Regions from separate parts of the Azospirillum sp. NS33 genome, predicted to be linked through region 4. Evidence: predicted binding sites of a transcription regulator. Region 4 holds the regulator's gene; each other region holds the start of a gene.
What was found. The regulator PhoB, encoded in region 4, activates phosphate uptake and scavenging genes when phosphate is short. The targets are predictions, from matches to a motif close to TNTCATAAAACTGTCA.
Positions count from the first base shown of each region.

Region 1: the regulator PhoB is predicted to act here: its motif matches at 2,699-2,714, upstream of AC6H2I_RS26550 (PhoX family protein).
Region 2: the regulator PhoB is predicted to act here: its motif matches at 3,724-3,739, upstream of AC6H2I_RS23785 (diacylglycerol/lipid kinase family protein).
Region 3: the regulator PhoB is predicted to act here: its motif matches at 2,331-2,346, upstream of AC6H2I_RS12895 (CYTH and CHAD domain-containing protein).

Region 1 covers NZ_BAAKJB010000042.1:43,643-49,557, forward strand. Annotated here, with positions in the region: gene AC6H2I_RS26545 (alkaline phosphatase D family protein) at 1-400, shown strand, start outside; gene AC6H2I_RS26550 (PhoX family protein) at 513-2,555, opposite strand; gene AC6H2I_RS26555 (outer membrane protein) at 2,819-3,493, shown strand; gene gspG (type II secretion system major pseudopilin GspG) at 3,498-3,947, shown strand; gene AC6H2I_RS26565 (prepilin-type N-terminal cleavage/methylation domain-containing protein) at 3,931-4,350, shown strand; gene AC6H2I_RS26570 (type II secretion system protein) at 4,340-4,765, shown strand; gene AC6H2I_RS26575 (type II secretion system protein GspJ) at 4,762-5,358, shown strand; gene AC6H2I_RS26580 (PilN domain-containing protein) at 5,362-5,915, shown strand, end outside.
Region 2 covers NZ_BAAKJB010000033.1:19,153-25,067, forward strand. Annotated here, with positions in the region: gene uvrA (excinuclease ABC subunit UvrA) at 1-2,565, shown strand, start outside; gene AC6H2I_RS23785 (diacylglycerol/lipid kinase family protein) at 2,710-3,690, opposite strand; gene AC6H2I_RS23790 (UDP-2,3-diacylglucosamine diphosphatase) at 3,895-4,680, shown strand; gene AC6H2I_RS23795 (glycosyltransferase family 4 protein) at 4,677-5,690, shown strand.
Region 3 covers NZ_BAAKJB010000012.1:120,542-126,456, forward strand. Annotated here, with positions in the region: gene AC6H2I_RS12890 (nucleotide-binding protein) at 1-587, opposite strand, end outside; gene AC6H2I_RS12895 (CYTH and CHAD domain-containing protein) at 600-2,207, opposite strand; gene AC6H2I_RS12900 (class I SAM-dependent methyltransferase) at 2,399-3,469, opposite strand; gene AC6H2I_RS12905 (5-carboxymethyl-2-hydroxymuconate Delta-isomerase) at 3,528-3,890, opposite strand; gene AC6H2I_RS12910 (glutamine synthetase family protein) at 3,915-5,378, opposite strand; gene AC6H2I_RS12915 (Rieske 2Fe-2S domain-containing protein) at 5,474-5,915, opposite strand, start outside.
Region 4 covers NZ_BAAKJB010000001.1:283,068-288,982, reverse strand. Annotated here, with positions in the region: gene pstC (phosphate ABC transporter permease subunit PstC) at 1-1,110, shown strand, start outside; gene pstA (phosphate ABC transporter permease PstA) at 1,103-2,434, shown strand; gene pstB (phosphate ABC transporter ATP-binding protein PstB) at 2,476-3,255, shown strand; gene phoU (phosphate signaling complex protein PhoU) at 3,357-4,082, shown strand; gene phoB (phosphate regulon transcriptional regulator PhoB) at 4,126-4,830, shown strand; gene AC6H2I_RS01290 (hypothetical protein) at 4,935-5,192, opposite strand; gene AC6H2I_RS01285 (DsrE family protein) at 5,205-5,645, opposite strand; gene AC6H2I_RS01280 (HesA/MoeB/ThiF family protein) at 5,668-5,915, opposite strand, start outside.

The sequences.
Region 1 (5,915 bases), on a different contig from region 4:
GTTCCAGGTCCTCGCCGCCTCGGCCAACCCGGTGGTGCTGAGCGGCGACACCCACAACGCCTGGGCGGTCAACCTGCGCGCCCCCACCGCCGCGGGTTTCGTCAACGTCGGCGTGGAGCTGGCGACCCCGGCGGTCAGCTCGCCCGGCTACGAGGAGACGGTCCCGGTCATCGCGCCGGCCACCGCGGTCGGCCTGATCACCGACGCCACCCAGCTCCTGGACCAGATGGTCTACGCCAACACCCACCAGCGTGGCTGGATGGTGCTCGACGTCACCCACGAGCGCATCCGCAACGAGTGGTACATGGTGAGCACCGTGTTCTCGGAGACCTACACGGTCACCCTCGACCGGGTGGTCGAGGTGCCGCGCGGCGCCAAGACGATCGCCACCGTCGCCTGAGCCGCCGGGCCGCGGCCCGGAACGAACGCGGCGCGCCACCCGGCCGGGTGGCGCGCCGTTCTCGTCCGGCCGGCGGGCGTCCCTGCGGACGGCCCGGCGGACGGGCGCAGCGTCAGCTGCCGATGCGGCCGCCGTCGGTGCGGCGCACGGCGACCACGGCCGGGGCCGGGTGGGTGCCGGTCGGCCAGGTGCTGGTGCGCACGGCCTCGGCGGTGCGGTCGACGATGGTGCCGTCCTCGCCCGGGTGCTGAATGGCGCAGAAGAAGGTGCTGTCGTCCGGCGACAGCAGCGGACCGCAGATCTCCGCGCCCTTCGGGCCGACCAGGAAGCGCTTGACCGTGCGCGGGAAGGCCCCGGTGGTCGGCGTCACCACGACCTGGTCGTTGCAGTCCGGGGTGGCCGAGCTGGTGCCGTCGGTGGCGATGAACAGATTGCCGGTGGTGTCGAAGGCGATGTTGTCGGGCGAGCCGAAGGCGTCGCCCTGGAAGGTCGGCACGCCGGCCAGCGAGACGTTGATGTTGGCGCCGGCCGGGGCGTCGGGATCGCCGGCCAGCAGGAAGATCGACCAGGTGAAGGTGGTCGCCGCGTGGTCCCGGCCGCCCTCGACGATCTCGATGATGTGGCCGGCGGCGTTGCTGGCGCGCGGGTTGGCGGCGTCGGCGTCGGCGGCGGTGCGGCGGGTGTTGTTGGTGCACACCACATAGACGCGCCCGTCGCCGCGGAAGGTGGCGTCGCGCGGCGCCTCGATGTCCTCGGGCCGGTCCATCGCCGTGGCGCCCAGCAGGTCGGCCGCCTCGCGGGCCCGGATCACCACGTCGGCCTGGTTGCGGAAGGTCCCCGGCGACACCGCCTCCAGCGCCGCGTGGGTCATCGCCATCCACTGGCCGGTGCCGTCGTCGTTGAACCTGGCGACGTAGAGCACGCCGTCGTCCAGCAGCGAGCCGTTGGCGGTGCGGTCGGCGCGGTTCATCGCCTGGTTGGAGACGAACTTGTAGACGTACTCGAACCGCTCGTCGTCGCCGCTGTAGACGGTGACGCGGTCGGCGGCGTTGAGCACGGACTGCGCGGCCTCGTGCTTGAAACGGCCGAGCGCGGTGCGCTTCTTCGGGGTGGCGGTCGGGTCGTAGGGGTCGACCTCGACCACCCAGCCGAAGCGGAACGGCTCCTTGGCGCCGGCCGCGGTCGACAGGTCGAAGCGCTGGTCGTAGAGCTCCCAGAACAGGGTGAAGTCGGTGGCGTTGGCCACCGTCGCCGCGCTGTTGAAGAACGGGAACGGCTTGTGCAGCGCCAGCAGCGTCGGGTCGGTCAGGCCGGCCAGGTTGTTGAAGTAGCCGTCGAAGTTCTCCTCGGCGCTGAGATAGGTGCCCCACGGGGTGAGGCCGCCCGAACAGTTGGCGAAGGTGCCGAGGATGACGGTGCCGGTGGGGTCGCCGGGGGTCTGCATCAGCGTGTCGCCGCGCGCCGGGCCGGTGATCTCGATGGCGGTCGTCGCGGTGACGCGGCGGTTGTAGGCGGAGTTGACGTTGGGCACCCAGCGGCCGTCGACCATGTTGATCTCGACCACGGAGACGCCCAGCGCCTCCATCATCGCCTCGACCTGGTTGCGGGTCGGCAGGCCGTTGGCGACGGAATCGTCGCGGCCGCCGAGGATCGGGAAGTCGGGGAACTGGTTGGCGCCCACCGAGTACTCGTGGTTCACGCACATCAGGTAGCTGGTGTGCGGGAAGCGGCCGCCCAGCGTCGCCGGGGCGCCGTAGGGCAGCGGGAACAGCGCCACCATGTCGTTGTTGAAGCCGAACCGCTTGGCCTGGTCGGCGCCGGTCTGGTTGTGGATGTCGAAGCCGCCCACGCCGGGAAACAGCGCGTCGCCCCAGCGGATCACCACGTGCGCGGCGTAGCCCGGCGGCACGGTGATGGTGTCGGCCTTGGTCTTGGCCAGCGCCTGGAACGTCAGCGCCGCGGCCGCCTCGGCCTCGCCGGCACCGCCCAGCAGCAGGCCCGGCACCGCGGCGGCGGCGGCGGCCAGCGCCCCGCCCCGGAGAATCGCGCGGCGCGCCAGGTGGCGCTGCATCACGTTCTCGAAGGTGTTCTCCTCACGGATGCCGCGGGCGGCCAGATCGGCGCGCGCGTTGTGCTCGATGTCGTAGAGCTTCATGCAACAACCCTCCCTTGCGCGGACCGGCCCTGCGGTCGCGAATCGTCTGAATCCATGCAGGTGTGCCTGAATGGTTTGTAAATAATATGACAGCATTGTTAAATTGCTGGCGTGGTGGAACTTCTAGAATTACTTCATCCGTCCGTCATAAATTTGTAAGTGGGAGTGTCCTAAAAGCTCAGGGATTTTGCCGTCCGGAGCGACGGCGCCGAACGGGTGGTTCCGGCGCCCGTCGGGAAATTCGATCAATGAAGGAATGGATCATGAAGACATTTCCCGATCGGGTCGTGCTGGGCCTCGCGGCGCTCGGCGCCCTGGTCGCCATGGCGGAGGGTGCGGCGGCGCAGGGCCTCTACCTGCGCGCCGACGTCGGTGCCTCGTTCGGCCGCGATCTCGACGGCTCGGTGGCCAGCGGCACCGGCTTCGAGGGCGACGCCGGCGAGTCGTTCCTGGTCGAGGCGGGCGTCGGGTACCAGATCACCCGGAGCCTGCGCACCGACCTGACGCTCGGCTACCGGCCCGGCTTCGCCATCGACTCCAACGAGACCTTCGGCGGCACCGCGCTGACGGCCGACGCCGACGTCACGAGCTGGGCGCTGATGGCCAACCTCTACTACGACATCGACACCGGCACGGCCTTCACCCCCTACGTCGGCGGCGGGCTGGGCGTCGCCATCAACGACGTCGACGACATCGAATACGCCTACGGCGCCGGCCGCATCCGCGAGGAGGGCGACAGCAAGACCAACGTCGCCTGGTCGCTGCAGGCCGGCGTGGCCTACGCCATGTCCGACAGCGCCGTCATCGACCTCGGCTACCGCTACATCGACCTCGGCGAGTTCGAGACCGGCGGGTCGTCCACGGTCGGCACCGTGGCGACCACCGACGGCGAGCTGCGGGCGCACGAGGTGAAAATTGGCCTGCGCTACCGGTTCTGAGTCCGTGGGGCGGGCGGCGCGGTCGGCGCGGCCGGGACGGCCGTCCCCGGCCCGCGCCGGCTTCACTTTGCTGGAGCTGCTGGTGGTGCTCGCCGTGCTGGGCCTGCTGGCGGTGGTGGCGACGCCGCAGGTGCTGAAATACCTGGGCGCCGCCAAGCGCGAAACCGCGCGGGTGCAGGTGCAGAACCTGGGCACCGCGCTGGACCTCTACCGGTTCGAGACCGGCCGCTATCCGACCACCGGCGAAGGGCTCCAGGCGCTGGTGTCGGCGCCGCCGGGCGTGGCGCGCTGGGCCGGCCCCTACATCAAGACGCGGGAGTCCCTGCTCGACCCCTGGGGCGTGCCGTATCTCTACCGCAGCCCCGGCCAGCACGGGCCGTACGATCTCGCGTCGCTGGGTGCCGACGGGCAGCCCGGAGGCGACGGCGAGGACCGCGATGAGACGAGCTGGTAGCCCGGCGCGCACCGGGTTCACGCTGCTGGAACTGCTGGTCGTTCTGGCGATGCTGGGGCTGCTGGCGGCCATGCTGGTGCCGGCGCTGGGCCGCGGCCCGGCGGCCGCGGCGGCGGTCACGGCGCGCGACCTGACCACCGCGCTGCGCGCCACGCGGGCGGCGGCGCTGGGCGGGGGCGCCCCGGCGACCTTCGTCCTGGACGCCGAGGCGGGCCGTTTCAGCGCCCCCGGCTGGCCGGCGTGGCGGCTCGGCGCCGGGGTGTCGGTGCGGGTCGTCGACGGCGGCCCGCGGGTCACCTTCTTTCCCGAGGGCGGCGCCACCGCCGTCCTCCTGGTGGTTCAGCCCGGCGGCCACAGCGTGGCCGTCGACTGGCTGACCGGGACGGTCGGCCATGGCCGCTGACGGTGCCGGGGCGCGGCCGGCCGGCGGCTTCACCCTGATCGAGGTGGTGGTGGCGCTGGCGGTGCTGGCCATGGCGTCGGCCGCCGTGCTGCCGCAGTTCGGCGGAGCCCTGCGGCTGGGCGCTGCGGCGGCGGACGGCCGCACGGCGCAGCTGGTCGCCGCCTCGGTGCTGGCGGGGCTGGGGGCGGCCGGCGGCCGGCCGGTGCTGGAGGGTCCCGTTCTGGAAAGCCCCATCCTGGAAGGTGACGCCGGAGAGGGCCGCGTGTGGCACGCCACGCTGACCCCGATGGCGATCGCCGGGGTGGCCGCCGACGCGCCGCTGGCGCTGCGGCCGCTGGTGGCCACGGTGGTGGTCGCGGCGCCCGACGGGCGGCCGCTCGCCCGCCTGTCCACGGTCGTGCTGGGGCGGCCATGAGGGCGGCGCGGCGCGGCTTCACCCTGCTCGAACTCCTGGTGGCCATGACGGTGCTCGGCTTGCTGATGGCGGTGCTGGGCGGCGGCATGCGGTTCGGGCTGGCCGCCTGGCGGGCCGGCGCGGCGCGGGCCGACGCCATGGAGCGGCCGGCGGCCGTGCAGGCCCTGCTGCGCCGCCTCGTGGAGCGTGCCTACCCCCTCGCCCGTCGCCGTGGCGAGCCGGTGGTGGTGTTCGAGGGGGAGGCGGCGCGGCTGCGCCTGGTCACCACCCCGCCGCCGCACCTCGGCGAGGCCGGGCTGGCCGACGTCACCCTGTTCCGCGGCGACGACGCGACTCTGCGCCTGGCGTGGCAGGCGCTGGGGGAGGACGACCGGCCGGCCCGCTCCCGGGTGCTGCTGGACGGGGTGGAGGCGCTGTCCTTCGCCTATTTCGGCGGCGACACCCGCACCGCGCCGCCGCGCTGGCGCGACGGCTGGACCGAGGCGGGGTTCCTGCCGGCGCTGGTGCGGCTGTCCGTGCGCCTCGACGGCGGCCGGCCCTGGCCCGACCTGGTGGCGGCACCCGAAATCACCGTCGACAGCCTGCTGGATTGAGCCATGAGTGGACGTCACACGATCGCCGTCGCCGCCCATTTCCCGACCTTCGCCCGTCTCGGCCGCCCCGCCGCTGCAGCGGCGCGCTGGTGGCTGGCCGAGATGGCGGCGCTGCTGGGGCCGCTGGCCGCCGGCCGCCGCCGGCCGGTGGTGGCGGTGTCGGCCGACGGCGCGCTGGAGGGGGCGGTGCCGGGCGGCGGTGCGGTGGAGTTGCGGCTTCCCGCCGCCTGGGCGCTGGCCCGGACGGTGACCCTCCCGGCGGTGGCCGAGGGCACCCTGCGCGCCGTGCTGGCCTTCGAGATGGACCGGGAAACGCCGTTCCGGGCCGAAGAGGTTCATTTCCACGCCCGGGTGGTGGGGCGGGCGGGGCGCCAGATCCGGGTGGCGCTGGTGCTGGTGCCGCGAACCATGGCCGCGCGCGCCGCCGCCGCCGCCGCCGCCCGCGGCCTGACGGTGGCGCGGGTGAGCGTCGCCGGCCCAGACGGGGCGGCCGTCGACCTCAACGATCCCGCGGACGCGGCGGCCCCGGCGCCGGCCGGCCGCCGGCCGCGCCTGCT
Region 2 (5,915 bases), on a different contig from region 4:
TCGACCGTGGGCACGGTGACGGAGATCTACGATTACATGCGCCTGCTGTGGGCGCGCGTCGGCATCCCCTACTCGCCCGCCACCGGCCTGCCCATCGAGAGCCAGACCGTCAGCCAGATGGTCGACCGCATCCAGGAGATGGCCGAGGGCACCCGGCTGCTGCTGCTGGCCCCCTTCGTGCGCGGCCGCAAGGGCGAGTACCGCAAGGAGATCCAGGAGCTGCGCAAGCGCGGCTTCCAGCGCGTGCGGGTCGACGGCACCATGCACGAGATCGACGAGGTGCCGGCGCTCAACAAGAAGCTCAAGCACGACATCGAGGTGGTGGTCGACCGCCTGGTGGTGCGCGAGGGCCTGGGCAACCGCCTGGCCGATTCCCTGGAGACCGCGCTGGCGCTGGCCGACGGCATCGTCTTCGTGGAGAACGCCGATTCGGGCGAGCAGGCGGTGTTCTCCCAGAAGTTCGCCTGCCCGGTGTCCGGCTTCACCATCCCCGAGATCGAGCCGCGCCTGTTCTCCTTCAACAACCCCTTCGGCGCCTGCCCGGCCTGCGACGGCCTGGGCTCGAAGATCTACTTCGACCCCCTGCTGGTGGTGCCCGACGAGGGCCGCTCCCTGGCCAAGGGGGCGATCGCGCCCTGGGCCAACTCCTCGTCCAAGTACTACGACCAGACGCTGGAAAGCCTGTGCCGCCATTTCGACGTGGCGATGACCACGCCGTGGGAGGGCCTGCCCGAGGAGGTGCGCCGCACCATCCTGTTCGGTTCCGACGGCGCGCCGATCACCATGACCTACGACGACGGGCTGCGGAACTACCAGACCCACAAGGCCTTCGAGGGAATCGTCAACAACCTGGAGCGCCGCTTCCGCGAGACCGACAGCGCCTGGGTGCGCGACGAGCTGTCGAAATTCCAGTCCTCCCAGCCCTGCGAGACCTGCAAGGGCGCCCGGCTGAAGCCGGAGGCGCTGGCGGTGAAGGTGCGCGGCCACCACATCTCCGACGCCGCCGCCATGTCCATCGCCGAGGCGGGGGCGTGGTTCGCCGCGCTGTCGGAGCACCTGCGCCCCAAGGACCGCGAGATCGCCCACCGCATCCTCAAGGAGATCAACGAGCGCCTGGGCTTCCTCAACGCGGTCGGGCTGGAGTACCTGACGCTCGGCCGCGGCTCCGGCTCGCTGTCGGGCGGCGAGAGCCAGCGCATCCGCCTGGCCTCGCAGATCGGCTCCGGCCTCACCGGCGTGCTCTACGTGCTCGACGAGCCGTCGATCGGTCTGCACCAGCGCGACAACGACCGCCTGCTGGCGACCTTGAAGCGGCTGCGCGACCTCGGCAACACGGTGCTGGTGGTGGAGCACGACGAGGACGCCATCCGCAGCGCCGACTACCTCGTCGACATGGGCCCGGGCGCCGGCGCCCATGGCGGCACGGTGGTGGCGCACGGCACCCCGGCCGAGGTGCAGCAGAACCCGGCCAGCCTGACCGCCCAGTTCCTCAACGGGACGCGCGGCATCCCGGTGCCGGCGGCGCGCCGTCCCGGCCACCCCGGCCAGGTTCTGGAGGTGACGGGGGCGCGCGCCAACAACCTGCAGGACGTCGCCGCACGGGTGCCGCTGGGCACCTTCACCTGCGTCACCGGGGTGTCGGGCGGCGGCAAGTCGACCCTGGTGGTCGAGACCCTGTACCGGGCGGTGGCGCGCCGGCTGATGGGGGCGCGCGAGCATCCGGCCGAGCACGACGCGCTGAACGGGCTGGAGCACCTGGACAAGGTCATCGACATCGACCAGTCGCCGATCGGGCGCACCCCGCGCTCCAACCCCGCGACCTACACCGGCGCCTTCACGCCGATCCGCGACTGGTTCGCCGGCCTGCCCGAGGCCAAGGCCCGCGGTTACGGCCCCGGCCGCTTCTCGTTCAACGTCAAGGGCGGGCGCTGCGAGGCGTGCCAGGGCGACGGCGTCATCAAGATCGAGATGCACTTCCTGCCCGACGTCTACGTCACCTGCGACGTCTGCCACGGCAAGCGCTACAACCGCGAGACGCTGGAGATCCTCTACCGCGACAAGAGCATCGCCGACGTGCTCGACATGACGGTGGTGGAGGGCAAGGAGTTCTTCAAGGCGGTGCCGTCGATCCGCGACAAGCTGGAGACCCTGGACCGGGTGGGGCTGGGCTACATCCACGTCGGCCAGCCCGCCACCACCCTGTCGGGCGGCGAGGCGCAGCGGGTCAAGCTGTCGAAGGAGCTGAGCCGGCGCGCCACCGGGCGCACCCTCTACATCCTCGACGAGCCGACCACCGGCCTGCACTTCGCCGACGTGGAGAAGCTGCTGGAGGTGCTCCACGCCCTGGTCGACCAGGGCAACACGGTGCTGGTGATCGAGCACAACCTCGAGGTCATCAAGACCGCGGACTGGGTCATCGACCTCGGCCCCGAGGGCGGCACCGGCGGCGGCGAGATCGTCGCGGCCGGCACCCCCGAGGACGTCGCCCGGGTCGAACGCAGCTACACCGGCCGCTACCTCGCCCCCTATTTGCAGGCCCGCTCCAAAAAGAAGAAGCGGGCGTAGGGCTCCCCGGCCTTGGCACGACGGGCACCGTCGCGGCGGCATCGTGTCGCGGCGGTGCCGGGCCGGGGCACCGTCGCCACCGGCCCATCCCAGGCCGCTGCCGTACCGGATCGCGGCACGACGATCAGGCGCGTGAAGGCCCCGTCATGCGTCTGATCGTTCAGTCCTGTCGTTCGTGATCCGCACGCCCTGCCCCACCAGGACCGGGAGGGTCCAGGGGGAGACGGCGATCTCCGCCGGCACGCGGGCGATGACGTCGCCGTCGCCCTGCACGGCGTCGCCGTCCGGCCCCTCGATGACGATCCGGCTGGCCGGCACCACCCGGTAGTCGCGGAAGTGCCGGAGGCGCCCCGCCGTCACACCCCAGACGTACCGCAAGGCGTTCCAGCGCCCCCGGCCGGGGAACAGGCAGACGTGCAGGCGCGGGTCGCTGAGGCAGGCGTCCGGCGCGCACACGAAGGTGCCGCCGTAGAAATGGCCGTTGGCAACGATCACCGACGCCACCTCGTGGACCACCCCGTCGACGGTCACGCGGTAGCGCCGCTCCCGGTCCGCGGCCAGTTGGCCCAGCGTCTCCAGCACGTAGGCGCCCTTGCCGATCAGCCGCTTCACGCCCGAGTCCACGCGCTCCACCACCTGGGCGTCGAGGCCGACCCCGGCCATCATGGCGAAGCAGCGGCCGTTGGCGACGCCGAGGTGGATCGGGCGCTCGGCGCCCATCGCCAGCACGCCGGCCGCCGCCACCGGGTCGAGCGGCAAGGCCAGCTCGTGGGCCAGGACGTTCGCCGTGCCGAGCGCGACCACGCCCATGGGAATCGGTGCGACCGCGCCGCCGCCGCGCGCCGCCAGGCCGTTGATCGCCTCGTTGATGGTGCCGTCGCCGCCGGCCACCGCCACCGCATCGAAGGCTCCCGGGGCCAGGCTGCGCGCCAGCGATTCGGCGTCGCCACGCCCGGTCGTGGCGTGCACCGTCACGCTGGCCCCGTAGCGCTGGGCCAGCGCCTCGACCGCGACCCGCAGCCGCCGGGTCCGCCGCCCGCCGGCGACAGGGTTGTGGATCACCAGGATGCGGCGGCGCGGCAAGGAGACCGCCGTGGACGCCGGTTCAGAGATGAGAGCCTTCAACGTCGGTCCTTCCCGGGCAAGCCCGCGCGAGTGTTACCGCATTATGACAGTAAAAATACTGTACTGTTACTACGACACGGCGATGTGTCAAATTGACGACGGGGTTAGTTCGTCCTTATCGACAGGATTGTCAAGGGCCACATTTGGATGTATAGGGGCTGTGACTTGACTATCCCTTGTCGCACCAGGGACGGAGTGCGGATTATGGACGGGATCTCCGGCGTGAAACGATATCGCAGCATTTGGATCTCCGATGTCCACTTGGGAACGCGGGGCTGCAAGGCCGACCTGCTGCTCGACTTCCTCAAGCACAACGAATCGGACTTCCTCTATCTCGTCGGCGACATCGTCGACGGCTGGCGGCTGCGCAAGAGCTGGTATTGGCCGCAAGCCCACAACGACGTGGTCCAGAAGATCCTGCGCCGGGCGCGCAAGGGCACCCAGGTCGTCTACATCCCGGGCAACCACGACGAGGCCGCCCGCGAGTACGTGGGCCTGCAGTTCGGTGGCGTCCAGGTGATGGAGGAGGCCATCCACACCGGCGCCGACGGCCGCCGCTATCTCATCATCCACGGCGACCAGTTCGACGCCGTCGTGAAATACGCGAAATGGCTGGCGCTGATCGGCGACCAGGCCTACGTCGTCCTCCTCAACGTCAACACCGCCCTGAATTGGGCCCGTCGCAAATTGGGCTTTACCTACTGGTCCGTATCCGCCTATCTCAAGCACAAGGCCAAGAGCGCCGTCGAGTATATCGGCAAATACGAAGAGGCTCTGGCCGAGGAGGCGCGGCGACGCGAGGTTGACGGCATCATCTGCGGACACATCCACAACGCAGAGATGCGGGACATGGAAGGCGTACTCTATTGCAACGACGGCGATTGGGTCGAATCCTGCACCGCCTTGGTCGAGCACGAAACCGGCGAGCTGGAAATCATCAACTGGGCGGAAGTCTTGCGTCGCCGGGACTCGGTCAAGGCGGCCGCGTGAACATCCTCATCGTCAGCGACGCCTGGCACCCCCAGGTGAACGGCGTCGTGCGGACCATCGCGACCGTGCGCGCCGAGCTGGAGCAGATGGGGCATGTGGTGGAGGTGATCGGCCCCGACCGCTTCCGCACCCTGCCGATGCCCACCTACCCGGAAATCCGCCTGGCCCTCGGCGCCGGGCGCCGGCTGCCGCCGATGATCGACGCGCTGCGGCCCGACTGCATCCACATCGCCACCGAGGGGCCGCTAGGCCACGCCGCCCGGCGCTACTGCCTGAAGCGCGCGATTCCCTTCACCACCGCCTACCACACCCGGTTTCCCGAATACGTCCGCGACCGCGTGCCGGTGCCGCTGGCGTGGAGCTACGCCGTGGTGCGCCGCTTCCACAAGCCGGCGGCGGCGGTGATGGTGGCCACCGCGTCCATCGAGCAGGACCTGAGGGCCCGCGGCTTCACCAACATCCGGCGCTGGACCCGTGGCGTCGACACCGAGCTGTTCCACCCCGGCGACCAGGGCCTCCCGGACATGCTGGCCGGCCTGCCGCGGCCGCTGCTGATGTACGTCGGCCGCGTCGCCGTGGAGAAGAACCTGGAGGAGTTCCTCAAGATCGCCGGCCTGCCCGGCACCAAGGTGGTGGTCGGCGACGGCCCGGCGCGCGCCGACCTGCAGGCCAAGTACCCGGGCGTGGTGTGGTGCGGGGCCAAGCACGGGGTGGAGCTGGCGCAGCACTACGCCGCCGCCGACGTCTTCGTGTTCCCGTCGCGCACCGACACCTTCGGCCTGGTGCTGCTGGAGGCCCTGGCCTCGGGCGTGCCGGTCGCCGCCTATCCCGTTCCGGGTCCGGTCGACGTCCTGAACGGCACACCGGTCGGCTGCCTCAACGACGACCTCAAGCGCGCCATCGAGACGGCGTTGACGGTGCCGCGCGAGCGCTGCCGCGAATACGCCCTGACCTTCTCCTGGCGCAAGTCGGCCGAACAGTTCCTGGCCAATCTCCGGCCCTTCACCTGAATGCCGATCCAGACCCCGGAAGACCGCAGGGTTTCAAGGATCAGGGGCATTCCCGGGACCGCGCCGTCCGGCGCGGGCCGTGGCCGACACGCGGCGGGTCGGTGTCCACGACTCGGTCCCGGTCCACGACCGCCGCGCCGGCCCCTGGCCGACGGGTTGGCGACGCCCGGGTCGCGCCGTGCGACGGACCGGACGTGCCACATCCGCCGCGCATCCCGGCGCTTC
Region 3 (5,915 bases), on a different contig from region 4:
TCGGCGCGGTGCTCGGCCGCGCGCTTGCCCGTCAGGTCGAACAGGCTGAGGCCGCTGGCCGCCGCGTCGGAGTAGATCTGGCTGTCGCGCAGCCGCGTCGCCACGGTGTGGCCGAGGCCGCCGAGGAAGGCGTCGAGGCGCTCCGACGCCTTGGTGCGCGCCTTCATGCGGTTGCCGACCACCGCCACCGCCTTCTTGTTCTTGGCGATCGGCTTCAGCTCCTCCAGCTTCTTCAGGAATCGCTGGGTCGCCTGCTCGTCGAAGGCGCCGGGCAGCACGGGAAGGACGACGATGTCGGCCATCCGCACCAGCTCCTCGATCTGCTTGGCCTTGAGCGCCGCCGGGGCGTCGATCACGAGGCGCTGCGTGCCCTTGGGAGGGTCGACGAAGTCCTTGGCCCAATCGATCCCGACCAGCGCGCTGGCGGCCGGCGGACGGCGCTCGACCCAGCCCAGCGACGAGCGCTGGCGGTCGACGTCGGCCAGCGCCGTGGCGTGCCCGGCCCTGGCGTAGGCGGCGGCGAGATGGGTGGCGATGGTGGTCTTGCCACACCCGCCCTTGATGTTGGCGACGAGGATTGCGCGCATGGTCGGCCCAGGTTACGGGGAGTGGGGGGGCTTGGACCAGAAGGGCTTCGCGTCGGCGAATTCCTCCCAGGCGCGGCAGAGCCGGGGCTCCAGCACGGCGATGCCGCGGGCGTGCCAGCCGATCACCAGCCCGGCCGCGCGGGCCTCGCCCGGGGCCACCGGGCTGCCGTCGTCGTGCAGGCCGTGCATCAGCCGGGTCGCCGTCGCCACGTCGTTGAGGTGGCCCAGGGAATCCTGGAACGCCGACAGCTCCGCGCCATAGCGCTTGGCCGCCTTCTCGTCGTAGAGGGTGCGGAAGAACTCGGTGGCGTAGCGCAACTTCTTCATGGCGATGCGCAGCTGGTGGCGGTCGTCGACCGACAGATGCGCGAAGCCGCGGCCGGCCTTGCGCGCCTTGCGGTGGCGCTTGGCCAGCAGTTCGCCGGCCAGCTCGGCCACCGGCTTGAACAGGCGGGCCGACTGCTCGCTGACCGGCTGCGCCCGCCAGCCCTGGCGCTCCAGCCACGCCGCGAGGTCGAGCTGGAAGGCGCCGTAGCGCGGCGACATCAGCGCCTCGCGCACCCCGGCGTAGGCGGCGTCGCGCTTCGCCCGCACCGCCGCCTCCAGCCCGTCGAGGTCGGCCAGCAGGGGCTTGCCGTGGCCGTTGGCGTCGGCGAAGCCGGTGCGCACCGGGGCGAACAGCTCGGTCAGGAAGACGTCCCAGTCGCGCGCCGGGCCGAGCACCGAGCCCAGCCACTTCACCTCGCCCACCATCCAGTCGTACTGGTCCGGCGGCAGGAAGGGGCGGAACAGGGCCAGGGCGGAGCGCAGCCGGCGCAGCCCGACCCGCATCTGGTGCACACCCTCGGGGTCGTCGCCGGCCAGCGTGCAGGCCTCGTTCACCGCCGCGTGGGTCAGGCAGCTCCGCACGATGCGGGCCAGCGCCGTCTCCACCGTGTCCTCGGCGTCCAGCGCCACCTTCTCCGCCTTCACCGGCCCGTCGGCGGTGCCGTCGGCCAGGGCGAAGCCGCGCGCCGCCTTGGTGCGGGTCTCCAGGCGCAGCGGCGCGACCTTGGCGAGGTCGGCCGCCAGCTCGAACAGGGCGGCGCTGTCGCCACCCTTCAGCTCCAGCTCCAGCTCCGACACCGCCAGGGTGGCGCCGTCGGGCAGCCGGATCTCACCCTGGTCGATCGCCACCTCGATGGTGGCGCCGGCCACCCCGAAGCCGGTGAGCACCCGGACGTTGCGCTGGATGTGGGTCTCGAACACCGGCGCCAACGCCGCGGCCTCGACGCCGTCCAGCAGGGCCAGCGCCTCGGCGTCCACCACCTTGGCGAGGTCGAAGGACGGCCCGTCCACCGCGGCCTCCCATTCGCCGCGGGTCAGGCCCGACTCCGACGACGGCGACGACTTCACGGTCTGGATGTAGGCGTCGCCCTGCCGGCGCACCCGCAGCGTCGCCCCGCGCGCCGACAGGGCGCGCTCGGGCGTGTCGAAGTAGACGCTCTCCAGGGCCTTGGTGACGGCGCGGCCGCGGCCGCGGCCCTTCAGCACCGGGGCGCGGCGCAGCGCCTCCAGATCCTGGGGGCGGACGCTCAGCTTGAGCTCGGTCTCACGGTTGGACTCGGGGGTGTCGGTCATCGTCGGTTCCGCTTGGCGCCCTGGTGTCGGATGGATCGCGGGAAGGGCAATGCGGCCGGCCCGCCAAAGGTTCCATGGTCCGCCACCCGTCGGCACCCGGGGCGAGCGCCGGCGACAACAATATTACAGTAATATGACAACTATATGACAGCCTTCGTGCTTGGCGCCGATTGCGCCTCCGCCCGATACGATCACGAAGAACCGGATTTCGCAAGAACCATCACTTTCGAAAGGAACGCCAGCTCACACGACCGGACGGCAAGACCGGCACCGGCGAACAGCGCCGGCAGGTCGGTCGCGGCGTAGTCGGCGAAGTACGGCTCGTGGAAGGCCACCGGGAAGAGCCGCAGCAGCCCGTCCATGGCGGGGTCGTCACCGGCCTGCAGGCTGTCCACGAACACGGCGATCCCGTCCGGCTTGAGGACCCGGGCGATCTCCGCGGCGACCCGCGGCCGCACCCGGCGCGGCAGCTCGTGGAACAGGTAGATGCAGGTCACCACGTCCTGGCTGGCGTCCGGCAGCGGCATGGCCTCGGCCAGCGCCTGGACCGTGCGGGTGCTGCGCGCCCACGGCGCCAGGCGGCGGCGCGCCTCGGCCAGATAGGCGTGGGAGAGGTCCAGCGCCACGGCCTCCAGGCGGGGATGGTTGTCCTTCACGAAGGTGAGGAAGCGGCCGGTCCCGGCGGCGACGTCGAGCAGCCGGCAGGCGGCCTGGCGGCGGTCCCTCAAATGGACATGGATGGGCACCAGGGCCTGGCGGCGCATGGCATCGGCGCCGCCGCCGAACAGCACCTCCACCTGGTGGTCGTAGAGCCGCGCGCTGTCCGCGGACAGGTAGCCGTCGGTCTGGAAATGGAAGTTCTGGCGGTAGTAGGCGGGCAGCCGCTCCGAACCCGGGGGCGGTGTCCGGCGCACCTCGGCGCCGACCCGCGCCTGGCGCCGCCGGCTCACCGCCGGCAGGTCGGCGAAGAAGGCGGCGGCGGCGGCGAGCACGCGGCGCGGCGCCGGCACCAGGTCGTGGGGCATGCGGTAGTGGCCGGCGGCGATGTGGGCGAGGTCGCGGGCCATCAGCCCGCGCAGGGCCGCCAGGATGGCGCGGCGATCGGGGACGGCGAGATCCGGCGGCCGCCGTTCCCGCGGCACCGCCGGCCCGCTCAGCCGCGCCGCCAGCGCGTATTGCCCGAAGAACCACGCCACCCGCGCCGCCTGCCCGGCGGTGTAGGCGAGCCGCCCGGCCGGGCCGAGCCAAGTGCCGTCACTCATGCACAGCAAGATGGTGGCCCGGCGGCCGAGTCCCAGGGGGTGGGCGGAATTGCCGTCCTCAGGAGGCCGGCGGGTCCGACGGCAGCAGGCGCTTCTTGTAGGCCACGGGGTTCATGTCGCGGATGTCGACGCTGACGCTGGTCACCGTCGGCAGCAGGCCGGCGAGGGCGCTGCGCAGGCGCACCGCCAGATGCTCCTTCTGGGCGTCGCTGCGCCCCTCCAGCAGGAAGGCGGTGACGTGCAGGAACGTCTCCTCCGGCCGCGGCAGGCGGTAGTGGTCGAACGCGGCGGCGCGGATCTTGATGTCGGCCGGGTCCATGACGCCGCTGCCGGCGCCGGCCTCGTGCACCGCCTCCATGACCGCGGCCATGTCGGCGACGGACTCCACGGGGCGGGCGTACTCGATGACGAAATGGGGCATGGCTCGGCGCTCCGCTGGAATGGGTCAGAACAGCGAAAAGTACTCGCGCTCCTCCCATTCCGACACCGTGGTGAGGTAGCGCTGCCACTCCGCCTGCTTGATGGTGGCGAGGTAGTCGACGAAGGTGTCGCCCAGCGCCCGGCGGTAGAAGGAGCCGCCGCGGAACGCGTCGAGCGCCTCGACCAGGCTGCGCGGCAGCACCGCGGCGTCGCTGTCGTAGGGCCGGTCGACCGGCGCCGGCGGCTCCAGGCCGCGCGCGACGCCGTCGAGTCCGCTCAGCACCTGCGAGGCCAGGTAGAGGTAGGGGTTGGCCGCGGGCTCGCCGATGCGGTTCTCGATGCGGCTGCCGCCGTCGCCGGGCCCGGCCAGGCAGCGGATCATGGCGCCACGGTTGTCGCGGCCCCACTGGATGCGGTCCGGGGCCAGGGTGAAGGGGCGGTAGCGCTTGTAGCCGTTGATGGTCGGCGTCGACAGGATGCAGCTCTCGCGGGCGTGGGCGAGGATTCCGGCGATCCACTGCCCGCCCAGCGGCGAGATCGCCTGCCCCTCCTCGGGCATGAACAGGTTGGCGCCGCTGGCGGCGTCCACCAGGGACTGGTGGAGGTGCCAGCCGCTGGCCATGGAATCGGGGAAGCGCGGCCGGCACATGAAGGTGGCGTGCAGCCCGGCGCGCCGGCACACCTGCTTCACCATGGAGCGGAACAGCACCATGTTGTCGGCCTGGGTCATGCCGTCGGCGGGGTCGAAGGTCACCTCGCACTGGCTGGGCCCGAACTCCGCCTCCAGCGAGCGCAGCGGCAGGCCGAGCCCCAGGCCGTTGCGGCGCACCAGGGTGAAGACCTCCTCCAGCTGGTCGAAGCGGTCCTCGGTCAGGTACTGGTAGCCGTGGGAGATCAGCTCCGTCTCGGGCGGCGCCTCGGGCTGGCCGGCGTCGGCCATGCCGAGGCGCGGGTCGGTCACCCGCAGCACGTGGAACTCCACCTCCAGCCCGGCGACGAAGCGCCGGCCGCTGGCCTCGAGCCGGGCCAGGGCGTCGCGCAGGATGGTGCGGGTGGACAGCGCCACCGGCCGGCCGTCCAGGTGGTAGAGGTCGGCCAGCAGCCAGCCGCTCTGGGGCGACCACGGCAGCACCCGGAAGGTGGTCGGGTCGGGCACCATCAGCAGGTCGCCGGCCCCGGTCATCTCGCCGGCGCCGAAGCCGGCGTCGTCCTGCCACACCGGGAACACGGTGCGGTGGGAGGTGTCCTTGAGCAGCAGGGTGGAGGTGACGGTGACGCCGCTGCGGAAGGTCGCGGCCAGCGCGTCGGCCATCACCGTCTTGCCGCGCAGCACGCCGTGCTGGTCGACGAAGGAGATCCGCACGACCTCCAGCCCCTGGTCCTCGACGGTCGTCAGCGCCGCCTCCGCCGCGGCATGGGCGGCGTCCGTCCACAGGGCGTGGCGTGCGACGAAACCCGACCGTCCGTAGTTTCCGGTATCCCTTGCCATGGCGTCCCTCTCGCGGGTCAGTGGCCGGGGCGGCGGACGCCCCGGCGGGTCGGTTCAGATGCGCGGTGGTCTGTGCCCGGCGGGCGACCGCCCCGTCACAGGGCGGCGTCCCACGGGCAGGCCGCGCGGCGCGCCGCGTCGCGCGCCAGCCACGAATCGTGCCACGCCGCGGTCGGGGCGATGGCGTCCACCGACACCGGCCCCTTGATGGCCGCCGCGGCGGCCGCGTCGGGGCGCAGCGGCAGGCCGCCGCCATCGCCGCCGTTGGCCACGGTGGCGATGGCGGCGCGCAGCATGCGGCGGTAGCGGACGATGGCGGCGTCGGAGGTCGCCAGATGCTCGGTCGTGCGGTCCTGGATCGGGCCCATGGACTCGCACGCCCACTGGTCGTGGACGTTGATGTCCAGCCCCATGCCGGTGTAGGTCAGCGTCTCCTGCTCGCGCGGGTCGTGGCCGTAGTTGTTGGCGCGGTTGCGCACCGGCGCGTAGTCCGGCAGCGTGTGCTCCTTCAGGCGCTGCGCCCGCATGGTCTCCTTG
Region 4 (5,915 bases):
CTCGTCAAGGCGGACATCCTCAATCTGGCCGCCGGCATCACCACCGGGCGCGAGCCCGATCCGGCGGTGCTCGCCGCTGCGGAGCATTTCAATTTCCTGCATTCGCTGGCCGACTGGATGCTGCTCGCGATGGGGGCGGCCCTGGCCGTGGCCGGCCTGGCCTACGCCCGCCAGCACATCCGCCCCGACCTGCGCGCCCGCAACCATGTGGAGCGGGTGATCAACATCTTCCTGGTGGCTTGCTCGCTGGTCGCCATCCTGACGACGCTGGGCATCGTTCTCTCGCTGGTGTTCGAGGCGATGCGCTTCTTCGCCGCCTACCCCATCCTGGACTTCCTGTTCGGCCTGCAGTGGAGCCCGCAGACGGCCATCCGCGCCGACCAGGTCGGATCCTCCGGATCGTTCGGCGCCGTGCCTCTGTTCGCCGGCACCATGCTGATCACCGTGATCGCCATGGTGGTGGCGGTGCCCGTCGGCCTGCTGGCGGCGATCTACATGTCCGAATACGCCGCGCCGCAGGTGCGCGGGGTGCTGAAGCCGGTGCTCGAGGTGCTGGCCGGCATTCCCACCGTGGTCTACGGCTTCTTCGCGGCCTTGACCATGGCCCCGCTGGTGCGCGGCCTGGGCCAGTCGCTGGGCCTCGACACCTCGTCGGAATCGGCGCTGGCCGCCGGCTTCGTCATGGGCGTGATGATCATCCCCTTCGTCAGCTCGCTGTCGGACGACGTCATCAACTCGGTGCCGCAGTCGCTGCGCGACGGCTCCTACGGGCTGGGCGCCACCAAGTCCGAAACCATCCGCCAGGTGATCCTGCCGGCGGCCCTGCCCGGCATCGTCGCCGCGGTGATGCTGGCCGTCAGCCGCGCCATCGGCGAGACGATGATCGTGACCATGGCCGCCGGCCTGGGCGCGAACCTCACCGCCAACCCGCTGGAAGCGGTGACCACCGTGACCACCCAGATCGCCACGCTCCTGGTCGGCGATCAGGAGTTCGACAGCCCGAAGACGCTGTCGGCCTTCGGGCTCGGCCTGGTCCTGTTCATCGTCACCTTGTGCCTCAATATGATCGCCCTGCGGGTGGTCCAGAAATACCGGGAGAAGTATGACTGACATGGTGGAGCAGGGCACCGGGCCGATGAGCGTCACCCGGAGCACGTCGTACTACCAGAGCGATGCGTTCGCCGCTCGGTTGCGCGCCCGTTACGCTGCGGAGCAGCGGTTCAAGGTTTACGGCGTGGCGGCGGTCGCCATGGCGGCGATCATGCTGGTGGTGCTGCTCGGCTCCATCGTCTCCAAGGGGTACAGCGCCTTCTGGCAGACCCAGGTCCGTCTGGAGATCAGCTTCGACCCGGCGGAGATCGACCCCGAGGGCACCCGCGACCCCGCCGTGATCGGCCGCGCGAACACCATGAAGCTGGTCCGCGACGCCCTGTCGGCCCAGTTCCCGGAGATCACCGGCCGCTCGGAGCGTCGCGCCCTGTCCGACGTGATGTCGTCGGGCGCCCCGTACACGCTGACCAACATGCTGCTGGAGAACCCCGACCTGATCGGGACGACGCAGACGGTGTGGCTGAACGCGTCGGACGACGTGGACCAGTTCGTCAAGGGCTTCATCCCCCGCGACGTGCCGGAGTCCCAGCGGCGCGTCAGCGACCTGCAGATCACCGCCCTCGACCGCCTGGCGGCGCAGGGCGCGGTGGAGCGCAACTTCAACACCACGCTGTTCACCGCCGGCGACTCCCGCGAGCCGGAACAGGCGGGCATCTGGGGCGCCATGGTCGGCTCGCTGCTGACGCTGGCGGTCACGCTCGGCCTGTCGGTGCCGATCGGCGTCGCCGCGGCGATCTACCTGGAGGAGTTCGCGCCGAAGAACCGGTGGACCGACATCATCGAGGTCAACATCAACAACCTCGCCGCGGTGCCGTCCATCGTCTTCGGTCTGTTGGGCCTGGCGGTGTTCCTCAACTTCTTCGGCATGCCGCGCTCGGCCCCGGTGGTCGGCGGCGTGGTGCTGGCGCTGATGACCCTGCCGACCATCATCATCGCCGGGCGCGCCGCGCTGAAGGCGGTGCCGCCGTCGATCCGCGAGGCCGCCCTCGGCGTCGGCGCGTCGCGCCTGCAGACGGTGCTGCACCATGTGCTGCCGCTGGCGATGCCGGGGGTGCTGACCGGCACCATCATCGGCATGGCCCAGGCGCTCGGTGAGACCGCGCCGCTGCTGATGATCGGCATGGTCGCCTTCATCGTCGACATCCCCGGCGGCTTCACCGACAGCGCGACGGTCCTGCCCGTCCAGATCTTCATGTGGGCCGACAGCCCGGAACGGGCCTTCGTCGAACGCACGTCGGCGGCGATCATGGTCCTTCTCGGCTTCCTCATCGCCATGAACGCCGTGGCGATCGTCCTGCGCAAACGCTTCGAGAGGCGGTGGTAATCATGAACATCCAGACGAACGTCCAGGCGAGCCCGGCCAAGATGGCGGCGAACGCCGCTCCGGCGGGCACCAAGATGGTGGCCCGCGACGTCAAGGTCTATTACGGGGCGAAGCAGGCGCTCAAAGGGATCAACATCGAGATCCTGGAACACCGGGTGCTGGCGCTGATCGGTCCGTCGGGCTGCGGCAAATCCACCTTCCTGCGCTGCCTCAACCGGATGAACGACACCATCGACAACTGCCGGGTCGAAGGGCTGATCGCGATCGACGGGGAGGACGTCTACGGCAAGAAGGTCGACGCGGTGCAGCTGCGCGCCCGGGTCGGCATGGTGTTCCAGAAGCCGAATCCGTTCCCCAAGTCGATCTACGACAACATCTCCTACGGCCCGAAGATCCACGGCCTGGCCACCCACCGCGACGAGATGGACGAGGTGGTGCAGACGTCGCTGCAGCGCGCCGGCCTGTGGAACGAGGTGAAGGACCGCCTGAAGGAGCCGGGCACCGGCCTGTCCGGCGGCCAGCAGCAGCGCCTGTGCATCGCCCGCGCGATCGCCGTCAGCCCCGAGGTGATCCTGATGGACGAGCCCTGCTCGGCCCTCGACCCGATCGCCACGGCGCACATCGAGGAGCTGATCGACGAGCTCCGCGAGAACTACACGATCGTCATCGTCACCCACAACATGCAGCAGGCGGCGCGCGTCTCGCAGAAGACGGCGTTCTTCCACCTGGGCGACATGGTGGAGTGCGACGACACCGAGGAGATCTTCACCAACCCGCGCGACGAGCGCACCCAGGGCTACATCACCGGCCGCTACGGCTGAGCGCGGCCGGCGGGCCGCCGGGACGGGGGCGGAAGACACGGCCGCCGGCAGACAAGGCGGCGGGCACGGCCGCCGCCCGGCGGCCGTTGGGGGGAAATGCCATGACCAACGAGCACATCGTCCGCTCCTTCGCCCAGGAGCTGCAACGCCTGTCAAATCTGGTGACCCAGATGGGCGGGGTTGCCGAGGCGCAGGTCGGCGCCGCGGTGAAGGCCGTGTCCCGGCGCGACGTCGGGCTGGCGGCCCAGGTGATGCAGACGGACCTGCGCCTCGACGAGTACGAGCGCGACATCGACGGCGAGGCGATCCGCCTGCTGGCGTTGCGCCAGCCGATGGCGCAGGACCTGCGGGAGATCGTCTCGGCGCTGAAGATCGCCGCGGATCTGGAGCGCATCGGCGACTACGCGGCCAACATCGCCAAGCGCTCCCTGGCGCTGGCCCAGGTTCCGGTGGTGCGCCCGGCGGCGGCCATCCCGCGCATGGGGCGGTTGGTCGAGGAGATCATGAAGGACGTGCTCGACGCCTACATCGAGCGCGACGTGGAGAAGGCGATCGCCGCCTGGCAGCGCGACGAGGAGCTGGACGACCTCTACACCAGCCTGTTCCGTGAGGTTCTCACCTACATGATGGAGGATCCGCGCAACATCACGCCGTGCGCGCATCTGCTGTTCATGGCGAAGAACCTGGAGCGGATCGGCGACCACGCCACCAACGTGGCGGAAACCATCCACTTCCTGGTGGTGGGGGAGGCCCTGATGATGGAACGGCCCAAGAACGACGCGAGCAGTTTCGCGGTCGTGACGCCGGAAGAGGCGGACGATGCTTGAGCAGACGCGGGCGCTGGACGGGCGCCGACACAGTGGGGGAGTCATGAACTCGGCGTTGAAGCCGCTGGTCCTCGTCGTCGAGGACGAAGCCGACATCGTCACTCTGCTGAAGTACAACCTGGAAAAGGAAGGCTTTCGCGCGATCTCCGCCGCCGATGGGGAAGAAGCCCTGCTGCTGGCCAACGAACAGACGCCGCACATCGTGCTGCTGGACTGGATGCTGCCGCTGATGTCGGGGCTCGAAGTGTGCCGGCAGATGCGCCGCAACCCCAAGACCCGGGACATCCCGATCATCATGCTGACGGCGCGCGGCGAGGAGGCGGATCGGGTGCGCGGCCTCAACTCAGGTGCCGACGACTACATCGCCAAGCCGTTCTCCCCGACCGAACTGGTGGCCCGCATGCGCGCCGTGCTGCGCCGCGCCGCGCCGGGTCTGGCCGAGGAGACCTTGCGCTTCGGCGACGTCATGATGGATCTGGCGGCCCACCGGGTGCGCCGCAACAACCGCGACGTCCACCTCGGCCCGACCGAGTTCCGGCTGCTGCGCCACTTCATGCAGCACCCCGGCCGCGTCTTCTCGCGTGAGCAGCTTCTCGACGTGGTGTGGGGCCACGACGTCTACGTCGAGCCGCGCACCGTCGACGTCCACATCCGCCGCCTGCGCAAGGCCCTGAACGAAGAGACCGAAGCGGACCTCATCCGCACCGTCCGCTCCGCCGGCTACGCCCTCGACATGAAGTCGACCTGAGCGCCGCTCGGCGCGCCGGTGCCGCCGGGGACACCGCCTCCGTCTTCGGACCGCCCGTTTGCCGCTGGACCCTGCCGGGTTTGCCGCTGGACCCTGCCGGGGCGTCACGCCAGCCGTGACACCGCGTCGCGCAGCACGGCGATCTTCGTCGCGAAGCGGGCGGCGTCGTCCTCGGCGATCCAGCCGATCATGATGGTGAGGGCGTGCGCCACGGCGCCGGCGAACGCCGGCCCCCGGGCGCGGGTCTCGGCGACCAGCCGGGCGAGGCCGGGCTGGTCGGCGGGGTGATCCATGGCGGCCGCGGCCACCGCCTCGAACCGGTTGGCGGCGTGGAGCACGGCGACGTCGGCGGCATCCGGCATGGTCGGCCTCCCTCAGACGAACAGGGTGGCGCCGCCGGGGGTGACCTCGTTCAGGAAGGTCACCACCCCGCCGCGCTGGACCGGGACGTCCTCGCGCAGGCGGGCGCGGTCGGCCGGCAGGCCCAGCGCCTTGAGCCCCATTTCGCAGGCCATCACCGACACCCCCAGCGCGACGCAGGCGTCCAGCAACTCCTCGAAGGTGGCGAGCCCCTGCTTGGCGAAGTAGCGGTCGCGCTCCAGCGGGCGGCTGCCGTCGTCGGCGGCGTCGAGATCGTGCCAGCCGAGAACGCCGGGCTCGTGCTCGTGCACAAGGGCCCGGAGGGCCCGCCCGGTGAAGAACAGGGTCACCCGGCGGTTGGTGGCGGCGGCGGCGCTGGCCATCACCAGCGCGTAGTGCACCCGGTCGAAACCGCCGGAAAACACCACGATCGACAGGCTGTCGGGTCCTTGCATCCCAGGCCTCCGCGGGGCGGCGTCAGTGGATGGACAGGTCGGTGATGGTGGGGTGCCGGCCGCACAGCGGGCACTCCGGATCGGGTTTCACGGCGATGCGGTGATAGCCGGCGTTGAGGGCGTCCACCATCAGGAGGCTGCCCGACAGGCTCTCGCCGATGCCCAGCAGCTCCTTCAGCACCTCGGTCGCCTGCAGGCTGCCCACCAGCCCGGCCAGAGCCCCCAGCACGCCGCCTTCCGAACAGGACGGCACCATGCCCGGCGGCGGCG